Regions from separate parts of the Pseudomonas sp. NFX15 genome, predicted to be linked through region 3. Evidence: predicted binding sites of a transcription regulator. Region 3 holds the regulator's gene; each other region holds the start of a gene.
The links. Region 3 encodes sigma-54, which starts transcription at its own class of promoters, with help from an activator protein. Its sites were predicted from a motif close to ANTGGCATNNANNTTGCTNT; they were not measured.
Positions count from the first base shown of each region.

Region 1: a site for sigma-54 is predicted at 3,488-3,507, ahead of J1D76_RS19755 (flagellar basal body rod protein FlgF). Genes of this name have one in related genera too.
Region 2: a site for sigma-54 is predicted at 965-984, ahead of flgB (flagellar basal body rod protein FlgB). Genes of this name have one in related genera too.

Region 1 covers NZ_JAFMPV010000020.1:7,541-12,563, forward strand. The annotation lists gene J1D76_RS19735 (amino acid aminotransferase) at 1-123, opposite strand, end outside; gene J1D76_RS19740 (4a-hydroxytetrahydrobiopterin dehydratase) at 123-479, opposite strand; gene phhA (phenylalanine 4-monooxygenase) at 584-1,375, opposite strand; gene J1D76_RS19750 (sigma-54-dependent transcriptional regulator) at 1,691-3,250, shown strand; gene J1D76_RS19755 (flagellar basal body rod protein FlgF) at 3,562-4,302, shown strand; gene flgG (flagellar basal-body rod protein FlgG) at 4,348-5,023, shown strand, end outside.
Region 2 covers NZ_JAFMPV010000002.1:143,229-148,251, forward strand. The annotation lists gene cheR (protein-glutamate O-methyltransferase CheR) at 1-663, shown strand, start outside; gene flgB (flagellar basal body rod protein FlgB) at 1,027-1,434, shown strand; gene flgC (flagellar basal body rod protein FlgC) at 1,438-1,881, shown strand; gene flgD (flagellar hook assembly protein FlgD) at 1,897-2,619, shown strand; gene flgE (flagellar hook protein FlgE) at 2,651-3,994, shown strand; gene J1D76_RS02810 (ribonucleoside-diphosphate reductase subunit alpha) at 4,241-5,023, opposite strand, start outside.
Region 3 covers NZ_JAFMPV010000021.1:16,924-21,946, forward strand. The annotation lists gene J1D76_RS20295 (HPr family phosphocarrier protein) at 1-193, opposite strand, end outside; gene rapZ (RNase adapter RapZ) at 209-1,066, opposite strand; gene ptsN (PTS IIA-like nitrogen regulatory protein PtsN) at 1,069-1,533, opposite strand; gene hpf (ribosome hibernation-promoting factor, HPF/YfiA family) at 1,546-1,854, opposite strand; gene J1D76_RS20315 (RNA polymerase factor sigma-54) at 1,929-3,422, opposite strand; gene lptB (LPS export ABC transporter ATP-binding protein) at 3,652-4,377, opposite strand; gene lptA (lipopolysaccharide transport periplasmic protein LptA) at 4,377-4,925, opposite strand; gene lptC (LPS export ABC transporter periplasmic protein LptC) at 4,912-5,023, opposite strand, start outside.

The sequences.
Region 1 (5,023 bases), on a different contig from region 3:
CTGAGCGTCCTTGTAGACGCCCACACCCAGGTCGAACTTGCGCGGGTTCGGGTCCTGCGCGTAGGCCTCCATCAGGCCGAGGATCGGATCGCCAGGCACTCGACCAATGGCGTCGAAATGCATTACTTGCGCCCCTCAGCGTCCTTGGCAACGATGTCGGTGCGTGCGGCCATGATGAAGTCGTTGCGGTGCAGGCCCTTGATCGAGTGGCTCCACCAGGTCACGGTCACTTTGCCCCACTCGGTCAGCAGGCCTGGGTGATGGCCTTCGGCTTCGGAAATTTCACCGACAGCGTTGGTGAAGGCCAGTGCGTGCTTGAAGTTCTTGAACAGGAAGACCTTTTCCAGCTGCATGATGCCGTCGCGTACTTCGATGTTCCAGTCCGGGATCTGCTTGATCAGGATCGGCAGTTCTTCGTCGCTGACTTGTGGAGCATCGGCGCGGCAGGCTTCGCAATGGGCTTGAGTTAATGCGGTCATGATGTGTTCCTGAAATCGAATGTTGGGAAATCGGCCCTCAGTGCTACCACGCTAATCCAAAGCGATGGTTTCTGACAGGCTCACTTGATTCTAAAAGCGGCGGATCACGCGGCTTTTGGTTTTGGCGGAAATTTCGGTGCGTGCAGACCCATCTGCATCGCTTGCTTGACCATGCCCATGATGTCTTCGTGAGCGAGGTCGAACAGACGCTTGAGATTTGGCAACGCGAAATACAGTGGCTGCAGGATGTCGATGCGGTACGGCGTACGCATACATTCCAGCGGATCGAACGCCTGATGCTCAGGCTCGTCCGACAGGCAATACACGGTTTCTTTCGGTGAAGACAGAATGCCGCCGCCGTAGATGCGCTGGCCTTGCGGGGTATCGACCAGGCCGAACTCGATGGTCATCCAGTAGAGGCGCGCCAGGTACACGCGTTCTTCCTTCGACGCCTTGAGGCCAAGCTTGCCGTAGGTGTGGGTGAATTCGGCAAACCACGGGTTGGTCAGCAGCGGGCAGTGACCAAAGATCTCGTGAAAAATGTCCGGTTCTTGCAGGTAGTCCAGCTCTTCGCGGGTACGAATGAAGGTCGCTACCGGAAACTGCTTGCTGGCCAGCAATTCGAAAAAGGTTTGGAAGGGAATCAGTGCTGGAACCCGGGCAACCTGCCAGCCGGTGGTTTCACCGAGGACTTTGTTGATTTCGCCGAGTTGAGGAATGCGGTCGTGGGGCAGACCGAGTTTTTCGATACCGTCCAGGTACTCCTGGCACGCACGCCCTTCGATCACTTTCAGTTGGCGCGTGATCAGCGTGTTCCACACCGCGTGTTCTTCGGCGGGGTAGTCGATAAAACCTTGCGCATCGGGCTCGCGAGCCACGTATTGCGTCTGCTTCATGCTGCTCTCCTGCTAAGGGATTTCGTTCTTGTTATGCACTGCTATGGACTTAGAAATACCTCAAGGATTGCAGCGTTGCAGCAGGTGAGCGGCGTCCCGCGTAGGAAAAATCCGCGAATTTCGTAAAGTTTTCGTTACGTGTTAGGTGTCGCTGCGCAAATATTGAGATTGGCGGGTGGGAAAAGCCCTTCGTGTGTCACATAATCTTGACGACTATCTGAGCGGCTCGACAGAAAAATGCGATCGAGCGCTCACCGCTCCCACAATTTGAGTCCCCAGCATCGTCCTCAATCACCGTTTTTTCGGGTCTTTCATATGCGTATCAAAGTCCACTGCCAGAACCGCATCGGCATCCTGCGCGACATTCTCAATCTGCTGGTGGAGTACGGGATCAACGTGGCCCGCGGTGAAGTGGGCGGCGAGCATGGCAATGCGATCTATCTGCATTGCCCGAACCTGATCAACATTCAGTTCCAGGCCTTGCGTCCGAAATTCGAGGCGATTGCCGGGGTGTTTGGCGTCAAGCGTGTAGGGCTGATGCCCAGCGAGCGTCGGCACATGGAACTCAATGCGCTGCTCGGTGCGCTGGAGTTTCCGGTGCTGTCGATCGACATGGGCGGCTCGATCGTGGCGGCCAACCGCGCTGCGGCGCAGTTGCTCGGTGTGCGCGTCGACGAGGTGCCGGGGATCCCGCTGTCGCGTTACGCCGAAGACTTCGATTTGCCGGAACTGGTGCGCGCCAACAAATCGCGGATCAACGGGCTGCGGGTCAAGGTCAAGGGCGATGTGTTCCTGGCCGACATCGCGCCGTTGCAATCGGAGCACGACGACAGCGAGGCCATGGCGGGTGCCGTGTTGACGCTGCACCGCGCTGATCGGGTGGGCGAGCGCATCTACAACGTGCGCAAGCAGGAGTTGCGTGGCTTCGACAGCATCTTCCAAAGCTCGAAAGTGATGGCGGCGGTGGTGCGTGAAGCACGACGCATGGCGCCGCTGGATGCTCCGCTATTGATAGAAGGGGAAACCGGCACCGGCAAGGAACTGCTGGCGCGAGCCTGCCACTTGGCCAGCCCTCGCGGCCAGTCGCCGTTGATGGCGCTCAATTGCGCCGGCCTGCCGGAATCCATGGCCGAGACGGAACTGTTCGGCTATGGCCCCGGTGCTTTTGAAGGGGCCAGGGCCGAAGGCAAGCTCGGGCTGCTGGAACTGACGGCGGGCGGTACGCTGTTTCTCGATGGCGTCGGGGAAATGAGCCCGCGCTTGCAGGTAAAACTGCTGCGGTTCTTGCAGGACGGTTGCTTCCGTCGTGTCGGCAGTGATGAGGAGGTTTACCTCGATGTGCGGGTGATCTGCGCGACCCAGGTCGACCTGTCGGAGTTGTGTGCACGCGGCGAGTTTCGCCAGGACCTTTTTCACCGCTTGAATGTGTTGTCGCTGCACATCCCGCCACTGCGCGAATGCCTCGACGGTTTGACGCCGCTGGTGGAGCACTTCCTCGACCAGGCCAGCCGGCAGATCGGTTGCCCTCTGCCGAAACTGGCGTCGGCGGCCATGGAGCGGCTCAGTCATTACCATTGGCCGGGTAACGTGCGGCAGCTGGAGAACGTGTTGTTTCAGGCGGTTTCCCTGTGCGAGGGCGGCACAGTCAAGGCTGAGCACATTCGTTTGCCGGACTATGGCGTGCGTCAGCCGCTTGGCGATTTTTCGCTGGAGGGTGGGCTGGACGAAATCGTCGGGCGGTTCGAGAAAGCGGTGCTGGAGCGGCTGTATTCCGAGCATCCAAGCAGTCGGCAATTGGGCAAGCGGTTGGGGGTTTCGCATACGACTATTGCCAACAAGTTGCGTGATTATGAGGTGGGCAAGACAGCGTCTTGACTGACACTTGCGGCCAGATCGCCGGCCTCTTCGCTGGCAAGCCAGCTCCTAAAGGGGGAGCGTATGCCAATGTAGGAGCTGGCTTGCCAGCGAAGACGGTTGCCCACACACAATCAGTTCAATCCTTGCCACCCCACCGGCAAAACACCGCCGGTTTTTCGTCTCTGATACAAATCACCCATCCCCACTGAATCCCCCAAGTCCCCTGTTTGCCGGGCCGCGCGCCGCCAAAAACAAGTTGGTCTGCAAATTGCTTATCGCTCAGCAACACAGCAGTGGGCGGCAAACGTCCGGCAGGCAGAGGAAAGAGTGTGGACAAGTACCTTTATGTGGCAATGACCGGCGCCAGCCAGAATGCTCTGGCGCAGAAGGCCCATGCCAACAACCTCGCGAACATCTCCACCAACGGCTTCCAGAAAGACCTGGAGCAGGCCCGTTCGATGCCGGTGTTCGGTGACAGCTTTCCGGCGCGCGCGTTTGCCATGAGCGAACGCCCGGCCACGGATTTCTCCCCGGGCTCGATGGTGGAAACCGGGCGCGACCTCGACGTTGCCGTACAAGGCAGTGGCTGGATTGCCGTGCAGGATCCCAGCGGCGGTGAAAGCTACGTGCGCACCGGCAGCCTGAACGTCGACGCGCTGGGCGTGCTGCGTGCCGGCAACGGGATGCCGGTGATGGGCAATGGCGGGCCGATTGCCGTGCCGCCCGAGCAGCAGATTGAAGTCGGTGAGGACGGCACCATCAGCATCCGCGCCATGGGCGAAGGCCCACGGGTGATGGCGGAAGTCGACCGCATCAAGCTGGTCAATCCCGATATCAAGAACATGACCAAAGGCCTGGATGGTTCGATCCACACCAAGGACGGCCAGCCGGCGCAAGCCGATGCCAACGTCAAGCTGGTGTCCGGGTTCCTCGAGTCGAGCAACGTCAATGCCGTGGAAGAGATGACCTCGGTGCTGGCCTTGTCCAAACAGTTCGAACTGCACATCAAGATGATGAACACCGCCAAAGACGATGACCAGGCCATGGCTCGGGTCTTGCAGATCAGCTAATTATCAGAACGTCGCGCCGTAAAACAGGCGCACGAGGAGAATCGAATGCTTCCGGCTCTATGGGTTGCCAAAACAGGTCTGTCCGCCCAGGACACCAACCTGACCACCATTTCCAACAACCTGGCGAACGTGTCGACCACGGGTTTCAAACGTGACCGCGCCGAGTTCCAGGATTTGCTCTACCAGATCAAGCGCCAGCCAGGCGCCCAGTCGACCCAGGACAGCGAGCTGCCGTCGGGCCTGCAACTGGGTACCGGTGTACGCATCGTCGGCACCCAGAAAAACTTCACCGCCGGCAGCCTGCAAACCACCGAGCAGCCGTTGGACATGGCCATCGACGGTCGCGGTTTCTTCCAGATCCTGCAGCCGGACGGCACCACGTCCTACACCCGTGACGGTACATTCCACCTGGACTCCAACGGCCAGATCGTCAACGCCAGCGGCTTTGCCCTGGAGCCGGCCATCGTCATTCCGAACGACGCGCAGACCTTCACCGTCGGTCGCGACGGCACCGTGTCCATCACCATTGCCGGCAACCCGGCTTCCCAGGTGATCGGCAACCTGCAAACCGCCGACTTCATCAACCCGGCCGGCCTGCAAGCAGTGGGCAACAACCTGTTCCTGGAAACCGCTGCCAGCGGCGCGCCGCAAGTCGGCACCCCGGGCCTGAACGGTTTCGGCACCACGCTGCAGAACACCCTGGAAACGTCCAACGTCAGCA
Region 2 (5,023 bases), on a different contig from region 3:
ACCCAGCCGCGCAGCGGTTTGCGCGAACAGGTGGTGGATGCCATGACCACCAACGAAACCCTGTGGTTTCGTGACACCTACCCGTTTGAAGTCTTGAAGAACAAGGTCTTGCCCGAAGCGATCAAGGCCAGCCCCGGCCAGCGTCTGCGCATCTGGTCGGCGGCGTGCTCGTCAGGCCAGGAACCGTATTCGCTGTCGATGTCCATCGACGAGTTCGAGCGGGTCAACATGGGCCAGCTGCGGATGGGTGTGCAGATCGTTGCCACCGACCTGTCCGGCACCATGCTGACCAACTGCAAGAGCGGCGAGTACGACAGTCTGGCCATCGGTCGCGGTTTGTCGCCCGAGCGCCTGCAGCGTTATTTCGACCCGAAAGGGCCGGGGCGCTGGGCGATCAAGGCGCCGATCAAGAGCCGCGTGGAATTTCGTTCGTTCAACCTGCTGGACAGCTACGCGAGCCTCGGCAAGTTCGACATCGTGTTCTGCCGCAACGTGTTGATCTACTTCTCCGCCGAGGTGAAGAAGGACATCCTGTTGCGCATTCACAGCACGTTGAAGCCCGGCGGCTATCTGTTCCTCGGTGCTTCGGAGGCGCTGAACGGTTTGCCGGATCATTACCAGATGGTCCAGTGCAGCCCGGGGATCATTTACCAGGCGAAGTGATTTGTGGGTGTTGTCAAAAAACGGGAGCCCTTTGGGGCTCCTTTTTTTTGTGGCCGATAATTTCCAACTTACACCGTGTGCCCTTGTAGGAGCCGGCTTGCTGGCGATCCAGGCGCCGCGGTCATCCAGGCAGACCGTGTCATCGTTCATCGCCAGCAAGCCGGCTCCTACAAGGTGACGCGGTGCTCTTTTGATCGTGCCAAGCGGCAGAAAAGCGGCAGCCGGCGGAAAACCGTTGCCGCTTTTCTGGCATTTGCGCCTTGCCATGCCCGGCAAAGTCCCGGTTTCCGGGCTTTTTTGATTTGGCATGGGGCTTGCTAAGTTGATCCTACGAAAAATCAGGTCACCCGAAGGTTTCCCGACATGAGCATCAGCTTCGATAAAGCGCTCGGCATCCACGAACAAGCCCTGGGCTTCCGCGCCCAGCGTGCCGAAGTCCTGGCCAACAACATCGCCAACGCCGACACCCCGAACTACAAGGCGCGGGATCTGGACTTCTCCAAAGTGCTTGAGGCACAGAGCCAGAAAACCACCAACGGCACAATTGCCCTGAACATGACCAACAGCCGTCACATCGAAGCTGAAGGCGTGGGCAATGGCGACGAGTCGCTGCTGTATCGCACGCCGATGCAACCGTCGATTGACCAGAACACCGTGGATGCCCAGCTGGAACAGTCCAATTATGCGCAAAACGCAGTCGGCTTCCAGGCCAGCTTCACCCTGCTCAACAGCAAATTCAAAGGGCTGGTGTCAGCCCTGCGTGGAGAATAAGCCATGTCCCTGTCCAGTGTTTTCAACATTGCCGGTAGCGGCATGAGTGCGCAAACCACGCGCCTGAACACCGTCGCCTCGAACATCGCCAACGCCGAGACCGTCTCGTCGAGCATCGACCAGACCTACCGCGCGCGCCACCCGGTGTTCGCCACCATGTTCCAAGGCGGCCAGAGCGGCGGCAGCGACTCGCTGTTCCAGAGCCAGGACGCCGCCGGCCAAGGCGTACAGGTATTGGGTGTGGTCGAAGACCAGAGCAACCTCGAAGCGCGTTACGAGCCCAACCACCCGGCGGCCGATGCCAAGGGCTACGTCTACTACCCGAACGTCAACGTGGTGGAAGAAATGGCCGATATGATTTCCGCGAGCCGTTCGTTCCAGACCAACGCGGAAATGATGAACACCGCCAAAACCATGATGCAGAAGGTCCTGACCCTCGGTCAGTGATAAGGGGCGACTCAGATGAGTGTTAGCGATTCCACCAGTGGTTTGAGCCTCAACGATATCCTGGCCAATTCCTCGATCAAGACCAATACCTCAACGGACGGCCTGGCATCGGCGACCGGCAGCGCCACGGGTAACCAGGCGCTGGGCAAGGATGCGTTCCTGCAGTTGCTGGTGACCCAGCTGAAAAACCAGAACCCGCTGGAGCCCCAGGACAACGGCGCGTTCGTGGCCCAGTTGGCGCAGTTCAGCAGCCTGGAAGGCATCACCACGCTCAACGATACCGTGAGCGGCCTGGCCAGCAACTACAACTCGTCCCAGGCGCTGCAAGCGTCGTCGCTGGTGGGTCGTTCGGTCATTGCACCGGGCAGCCAGGCGGTGGTCGATACCACCAAGAGCCTCAGCGGCACGGTGGTGGTGCCGTCTTCGGTGGCGTCCGCCACCTTGAAGATCACCGACTCCACCGGCGCGACCGTACGCACCATCGACATGGGTTCGCAGTCGGCCGGCAACGCCAGTTTTATCTGGGACGGCAAGAACGATGCAGGTGAGACGGTGCCGGCGGGCACCTACACCTTTGGCGCCACGACCACCATCGATGGCCAGTCCACGGCGTTGATCACCAACCTGCCGGCGACCGTCAACAGCGTGACCATCAGCCAGACCGGCGGTGAGTTGATGCTCAATCTGGCAGGGCTGGGCAGCGTTGCCCTGTCCAAAGTACAAACCATTGGTATGTAAAGCCGACTAACCCGGCATAAAGGAGTGGATGATGTCTTTCAATATCGGCCTTAGCGGTCTCTTTGCAGCCAACAAACAACTGGACGTGACCGGCAACAACATCGCCAACGTCGCGACCACCGGTTTCAAATCCTCCCGCGCAGAATTCGAAGACGTGTACTCGGCCACCCGCCTGGGCACCGGCAGCAAGACTGTCGGCAACGGCGTGCGTCTGGCCAACGTTTCCCAGCAGTTCACCCAGGGTGACGTGAACAACACCGGCAACGTGCTCGACATGGGTATCCAGGGTTCCGGTTTCTTTGTCCTGAGCAACAACGGTTCGCTGACCTACACCCGTGCCGGTACGTTCAAGACCGACAAGGACGGCTACGTGACCAACAGCGACGGCACCGCCCGCCTGCAAGGCTACGGCGTGGACGCCAACGGCAAGATCGTCAACGGCGTGTTGACCGACCTGCGCATCGATACTTCCAACCTGGCGCCGAAGTCGACTAGCTCCGTCTCGTCGATTATTAACCTGAACTCGACCTCGCCGGTGATCGACCAGACCGTCGCGGCCAACAAGTTCGACCCGTCCAAGACTGAGACCTTTACCAAGTCGTTCAGCACCCCGATTTTCGACACTCAGGGCAACCAGCACACCATGGATCAGTACATGGTCAAGACTGGCGCGAACACTTGGGACACCTACACCCTGATCGATGGCCGCAACCCCGATGGCAGCGATCCAACCGTCACCGCTCCAATCGCCTCGACCATGTCGTTTGACTCCAGCGGCAAACTGACGTCGGTCAGCACACCGGCGCCGGTGACCGTTCCGCCGACCGTACCGACACCTGCGCCGATCATCAGTAGCGACCTCAAAATCACCAACTGGACCCCTGGCACCGTAACCAATGGCGTCTGGGCGGCCAACGGCGCATCGGCCGATCCGTCTGGCGTATCCATCGCGATGGCCAACACCACTCAGTTCAACGCCGACACCGCGCGTTCGATTCCATCGCAAAACGGTTACGCCACCGGCCAGATCACCAACCTGACCATCGACGGCACCGGTGTATTGCTGGCCAACTTCAGCAACAACCAGACCAAGCCGATCGGCCAGATTTCCCTGGCCAGCTTCACCAACGAGCAGGGTCTGCAACCGGTAGGCGGCACCAGCTGGAAAGAAACCTATGCGTCGGGCATCCCGGGCTACGATGCGCCGGAAACCGGCACCCTGGGTTCGGTCGTTTCCAACTCGCTGGAAGAGTCCAACGTCAACCTGACCAACGAACTGGTCGACCTGATCAAGGCGCAGAGCAACTACCAGGCGAACGCCAAGACCATCTCCACCCAGAGCACCATCATGCAGACCATCATTCAGATGACCTGATGCTGGATCGCGCTGCATAAAAAGCCCCTCGAAAGAGGGGTTTTTTTGTGTCTGGTGTCAGACCGCGTTATCGTTTTTCGCTGGCAAGCCAGCTCCTACCGGGGATCACCGTCTCTGTAGGAGCTGGCTTGCCAGCGAAGACGTCAGATCAGTCACCCATTTCCTCGGGGCAAAAGAAAACCCCCGACCTGCCAGAGGCGGATCGGGGGTTTCGGGTAAGCGCCTTGCGACGCTTACCGGCTCAGCTTATTGGCAAGCTTCGCAATCCGGCTCGTCGATGGCGCACGCCTTCGGCACTGGAGCAGGGCCGGCAGGTGCTGCCAGGACCGAGTCGTCACCGTGGTTGCCGCCGCTGGAAACAGCGTTCAGCTTGCCGGTGTTGATGGTCGACTTCTCGGTGCTGGTCGCGGCCAGGGCACGGAGGTAGTAGGTGGTTTTCAGACCACGGTACCAGGCCATGCGGTAGGTCACGTCCAGCTTCTTGCCCGATGCACCGGCGATGTACAGGTTCAGCGACTGGGCCTGGTCGATCCACTTCTGACGACGGCTGGCGGCGTCAACGATCCACTTGGTGTCCACTTCGAACGCGGTCGCGTAGAGCTCTTTGAGTTCTTGCGGGATGCGTTCGATCTGCTGCACCGAACCGTCGTAGTACTTAAGGTCGTTGATCATGACCGAGTCCCACAGGCCGCGAGCCTTGAGGTCGCGAACCAGGTACGGGTTGATCACGGTGAATTCGCCCGACAGGTTCGATTTCACATACAGGTTCTGGTAAGTCGGTTCGATCGACTGCGAAACGCCGGTGATGTTGGCGATGGTCGCGGTCGGAGCGATGGCCATGATGTTCGAGTTACGAATGCCTTTCTGTACACGGGCGCGAACCGGTGCCCAGTCCAGGGATTCGTTCAGGTCGACATCGATGTACTTCTGGCCACGGGCGTCGATCAGGATCTGTTGCGAATCCAGTGGCAGGATGCCCTTGGACCACAGCGAACCCTGGAACGTCTCGTACGCGCCACGCTCGTCAGC
Region 3 (5,023 bases):
TCAAGTGGATCGTGGTGCCCTTGCCCGCAGCCAGCATCATCATGGCCATGATGCTTTTACCGTCGACCATGGTCTCTGGTGTACGACCCGCGCGGATCTGGCAGGGGAACTGGCCCGCCACCCCAACGAATTTTGCAGAAGCACGGGCGTGCAGGCCCAGCTTGTTGATGATTTCGATTTCCAGAGCAGGCATCGCGGTGTGAATCCTTTAGCTGAGGTCGCGGTGGCGAACCTGGACGTTCTTCAGGGATTGTTGCAGCGTCCGCCCCAGACGTTCGGTCAGGTACACGGAGCGGTGATGGCCGCCGGTGCACCCGATGGCGATGGTGACATAGGCGCGGTTGCTGGCGGCAAAACGAGGCAGCCACTTTAGCAGGTATGAGGAAATGTCCTGGAACATCTCTTCGACGTCCGGCTGTGCCGCCAGATAATCGGCAACCGGTTGATCGAGCCCGGACTGCTCACGCAATTCCGGTTTCCAGTAGGGATTGGGCAGGCAGCGCACATCGAACACCAGGTCGGCGTCGACCGGCATGCCACGCTTGAAGCCGAAGGACTCCACGAGGAACGCCGTGCCCGGTTCAGGCTGATTCAGCAGGCGCAGCTTGATGGTGTCGCGCAATTGATACAGGTTCAGGCTGGTGGTGTTGATCTTCAGGTCGGCGAGGTCGGCAATCGGTCCGAGCAGGACGCTTTCGACGTTGATGGCCTCGGCCAGCGAGCGGTTGGCGTTGCTCAGCGGGTGGCGGCGACGGGTTTCCGAAAAGCGCTTGAGCAGGGTTTCTTCGTCGGCGTCCAAGTACAGGACATCGCACTGGATGTGCCGGGCGCGGACTTCTTCGAGCAGTTCGGGAAAGCGTGACAGATGGCTGGGCAGGTTGCGCGCGTCGATGGAAACGGCGACCAGCGGCTGCATCATTTCGGTATGGATCAACGCGCGTTCGGCCAGCTCGGGAAGCAGGCCGGCAGGCAGGTTGTCGATGCAGTAGTAGCCGTTGTCCTCAAGTACATTGAGGGCGGTACTTTTACCGGAGCCGGAGCGGCCACTGACGATGATCAAGCGCATGATTACTGACCGTTTTGCTCGTCCAGGACAACCTGATACAGGGCTTCATTGCTTTTGGCGCTACGCAGTTTGTCGCGTACATCCTTACGGTCGAGCATGCTGGCGATCTGGCGCAGCAGCTCAAGGTGCGCATCGGTAGCGGCTTGCGGGACCAGCAGGACAAACAGCAGGTCAACCGGTGCGCCGTCGATGGCGTCGAAATCGATAGGGGCGTCCAGGTGCATCAAGGCACTGATGGGCGACTCACAGCCTTTAAGGCGGCAGTGTGGAATGGCGATGCCGTTACCAAAACCGGTCGAGCCGAGTTTTTCACGGGCAATCAGCGCCTCGAAGACATCTTGCATCTCCAGCCCCGGCACTTCGCGGGCGATCAGATTGGCAATTTGTTCGAGGGCTTTCTTTTTACTGCCGCCCGGCACGTTCACGAGGGAACGGCCGGGGGTCAGGATACTTTCAAGTCGGATCATGGGTTGGGGGTGTTAACGACCGGTCGCGCCCTGAAGGAGGCTCTGGGTCTTTTCCTTATGCTTTTTGAGTTGTTTATCCAGCTTGTCGGTGAGTGCGTCGATGGCGGCATACATGTCGGTATGTTCCGCGTTGGCGACCACTTCATTCCCGGGAATATGCAGCGTGGCTTCGATTTTCTGCTTCAGCTTCTCGACGGTCATCGTGACCTGCACGTTGGTGATCTTGTCGAAATGTCGCTCCAATCGTTCGAGTTTTTCGCCGATGTAGGTGCGAAGAGGTTCGGTCACTTCCAGTTGGTGTCCACTGATGTTGACTTGCATACAGCTTCTCCTTCGTTGCCAGTGCATAAAGCGGCAGATCAGATGATCTGCCACTGGAACGCTGTGGCGTGGCCCTACATCAACCGCTTGCGTTCGCTCGAAGGCGCGATCCCGAGGGATTCGCGGTACTTGGCGACGGTGCGGCGAGCCACCTGAATGCCTTGTGCCTCCAGTAAACCAGCGATCTTGCTGTCACTCAACGGCTTTTTCTGATTTTCCGCGGCAACCAGTTTTTTGATGATCGCGCGGATCGCCGTGGACGAGCATTCGCCGCCTTCGGAGGTACTGACGTGACTGGAGAAAAAATATTTCAGTTCATAAATACCCCGGGGGGTGTGCATGAACTTTTGGGTGGTCACCCTCGAAATCGTCGATTCATGCATGCCGACTGCTTCGGCGATGTCATGCAGGACCAGCGGCTTCATGGCTTCGTCGCCATATTCGAGGAATCCGCGCTGATGCTCGACGATCTGGGTGGCCACTTTCATCAGGGTTTCGTTGCGGCTCTGCAGGCTCTTGATGAACCAGCGGGCCTCCTGCAACTGATTGCGCATGAACGTGTTGTCGGCGCTGGTGTCGGCGCGGCGCACGAAGCCGGCGTACTGGGCGTTGACCCGCAGCCGTGGCACCGACTCCTGGTTCAGCTCTACCAGCCAGCGTTCGTTGTCCTTGCGCACGATCACGTCGGGCACGACATATTCGGCTTCGGTGGACTCGATTTGCGAGCCTGGGCGCGGGTTGAGGCTCTGGACCAGCTCGATGACCTGGCGCAGCTCGTCTTCCTTGAGTTTCATGCGGCGCATCAACTGGCTGTAGTCGCGGCCGCCCAGCAGGTCGATGTAATCGGTGACCAGGCGCTTGGCCTCGGCCAGCCAAGGAGTCTTGGCTGGCAGCTGCCGCAGTTGCAGCAGCAGGCATTCACCCAGGTTGCGGGCGCCAATGCCGGCAGGCTCGAATTGCTGGATGCGGTGCAGGACGGCTTCGATTTCGTCCAGCTCGATGTCCAGTTCCGGGTCGAAGGCTTCGAGGATTTCCTCAAGGGTTTCGTCCAGGTAGCCCTGATTGTTGATGCAATCGATCAGGGTCACGGCGATCAGGCGATCGGTGTCGGACATCGGGGCCAGGTTCAGTTGCCACAGTAAGTGGCTCTGCAGGCTTTCGCCGGCCGAGGTGCGGGTGGTGAAGTCCCACTCGTCGTCATCGTTGCTGGGCAGGCTGCTGGCGCTGGTCTGGTAAACGTCTTCCCAGGCGGTGTCGACCGGGAGCTCGTTGGGAATGCGCTCGTTCCAGTCGCCTTCCTCGAGGTTATCGACCGTCGGGGCGCTTTCCTGGTAGGAGGGTTCCTGGATATCGGTATTGGGCTTTTGTTCGGCGTTGTCGGCCAGGGGGTCGGAATTGTCGAAGTCGTCGCCTTCTTCCTGGCGTTCGAGCATCGGATTGGACTCCAGGGCCTCCTGGATTTCCTGTTGCAGGTCCAGGGTCGACAATTGGAGCAGGCGGATGGCCTGTTGCAGCTGCGGTGTCATCGTCAGCTGCTGGCCCATTCTCAAGACTAGCGATGGTTTCATGGCAGGGGCTTAACACCTTATTCGCCGGCGCACATGCGCCATCCACTACAGGGCGCCGAAGCGCCAAACTTAAGCAAGTTATATGCCTGAAACTGAGGGGTTTGCCTAGACCGCTGTAACAATAAAAAGCTATAAAACTTTGTTGACACAAGGCCGTCATCGGCGGCGATGGATGTGCAGCGGGTACTCAAGGCGCGGCGTTCGGGCGATTGCCTGGACACCGTTGCACTTACAGGCGGAATTCGTGGCCCAGATACACTTCCTTCACCAGTTCATTGGCAAGGATGGTTTCCGCGTCGCCTTCGGCAATCAGTTGGCCGTCGTTGACGATGTAGGCGGTCTCGCAGATATCCAGGGTTTCACGAACGTTGTGGTCAGTGATCAACACGCCAATGCCTTTGGCCTTGAGGTGGTGGATGATCTGCTTGATGTCGCCGACTGAAATCGGGTCCACGCCGGCGAAGGGTTCGTCGAGGAGGATGAATTTCGGGTTGGTGGCCAGGGCCCGGGCGATTTCCACACGACGACGCTCGCCGCCGGACAGGCTCATGCCGAGGTTGTCGCGGATGTGGCTGATGTGGAATTCCTGCAATAGGCTTTCCAGTTCCTTGCGGCGGCCGGCCTTGTCGAGTTCCTTGCGGGTCTCGAGGATGGCCATGATGTTGTCGGCCACCGACAGCTTGCGGAAGATCGAGGCTTCCTGCGGCAAATAGCCGATACCGGCCTTGGCGCGGCCGTGCATCGGCTGGTGGCTGACGTCCAGGTCGTCGATCAGCACGCGGCCCTGATCTGCCTGCACCAGGCCGACGATCATGTAGAAGCAGGTGGTCTTGCCGGCGCCGTTCGGGCCGAGCAGGCCGACGATCTGACCGCTGTCGATGGACAGGCTGACGTCACGCACGACCTGGCGGCTCTTGTAGCTCTTGGCCAGATGCTGAGCTTTCAGGGTTGCCATTACTGCGCCTTTTTCTCGTCGGTTTTGCTTTTTGGCTGGATCACCATGTCGATACGCGGACGCGATTCCGTGACCTTGCTGCCCGTAGCGCGACCGGCGCTGGCGAGCTTCTTGACGGTGTCATAGACGATTTTCTCGCCCTGGGTGGTGTTGTTGTCCTTGTCGACAACCTTTGCCTTGTCGATCAGCACGACGCGGTTTTGCGTGGCGTGGTACTGGATGGTCACGCCCCAGCCCTGAACCGGTTTGGTGTCGCCAGCCGTTTGCAGTTGCTCGAAATAGGCGAGGTTGCCTACCGACGTGACAACGTCGATGTCGCCCGCCGGCGTACGGGTGATCGTGACGGTATTGCCTTTGACGATCATCGACCCCTGGGTAATGATCACGTCGCCTTTATAGGTGGCAATGCCTTGCTTGTCGTCCAGTTGGGCGTCGTCGGCTTGAATGCGGATAGGCTGCTCTTGATCGTTCGGCAGAGCCCAGGCGCTCACGCTTCCCAGTGCTGCGCCCAGACTGAGCAAAATCGGGAGGGTTTTAACGAGCCTCATACTGTCCTCTTACGTTCGATAGCAGGTGTATCCTGCTTTCTTTCAAATACGCCTTCATTCCCTTGCCAGTCGATACGCCGCCAGCGCCGTCGATTCTA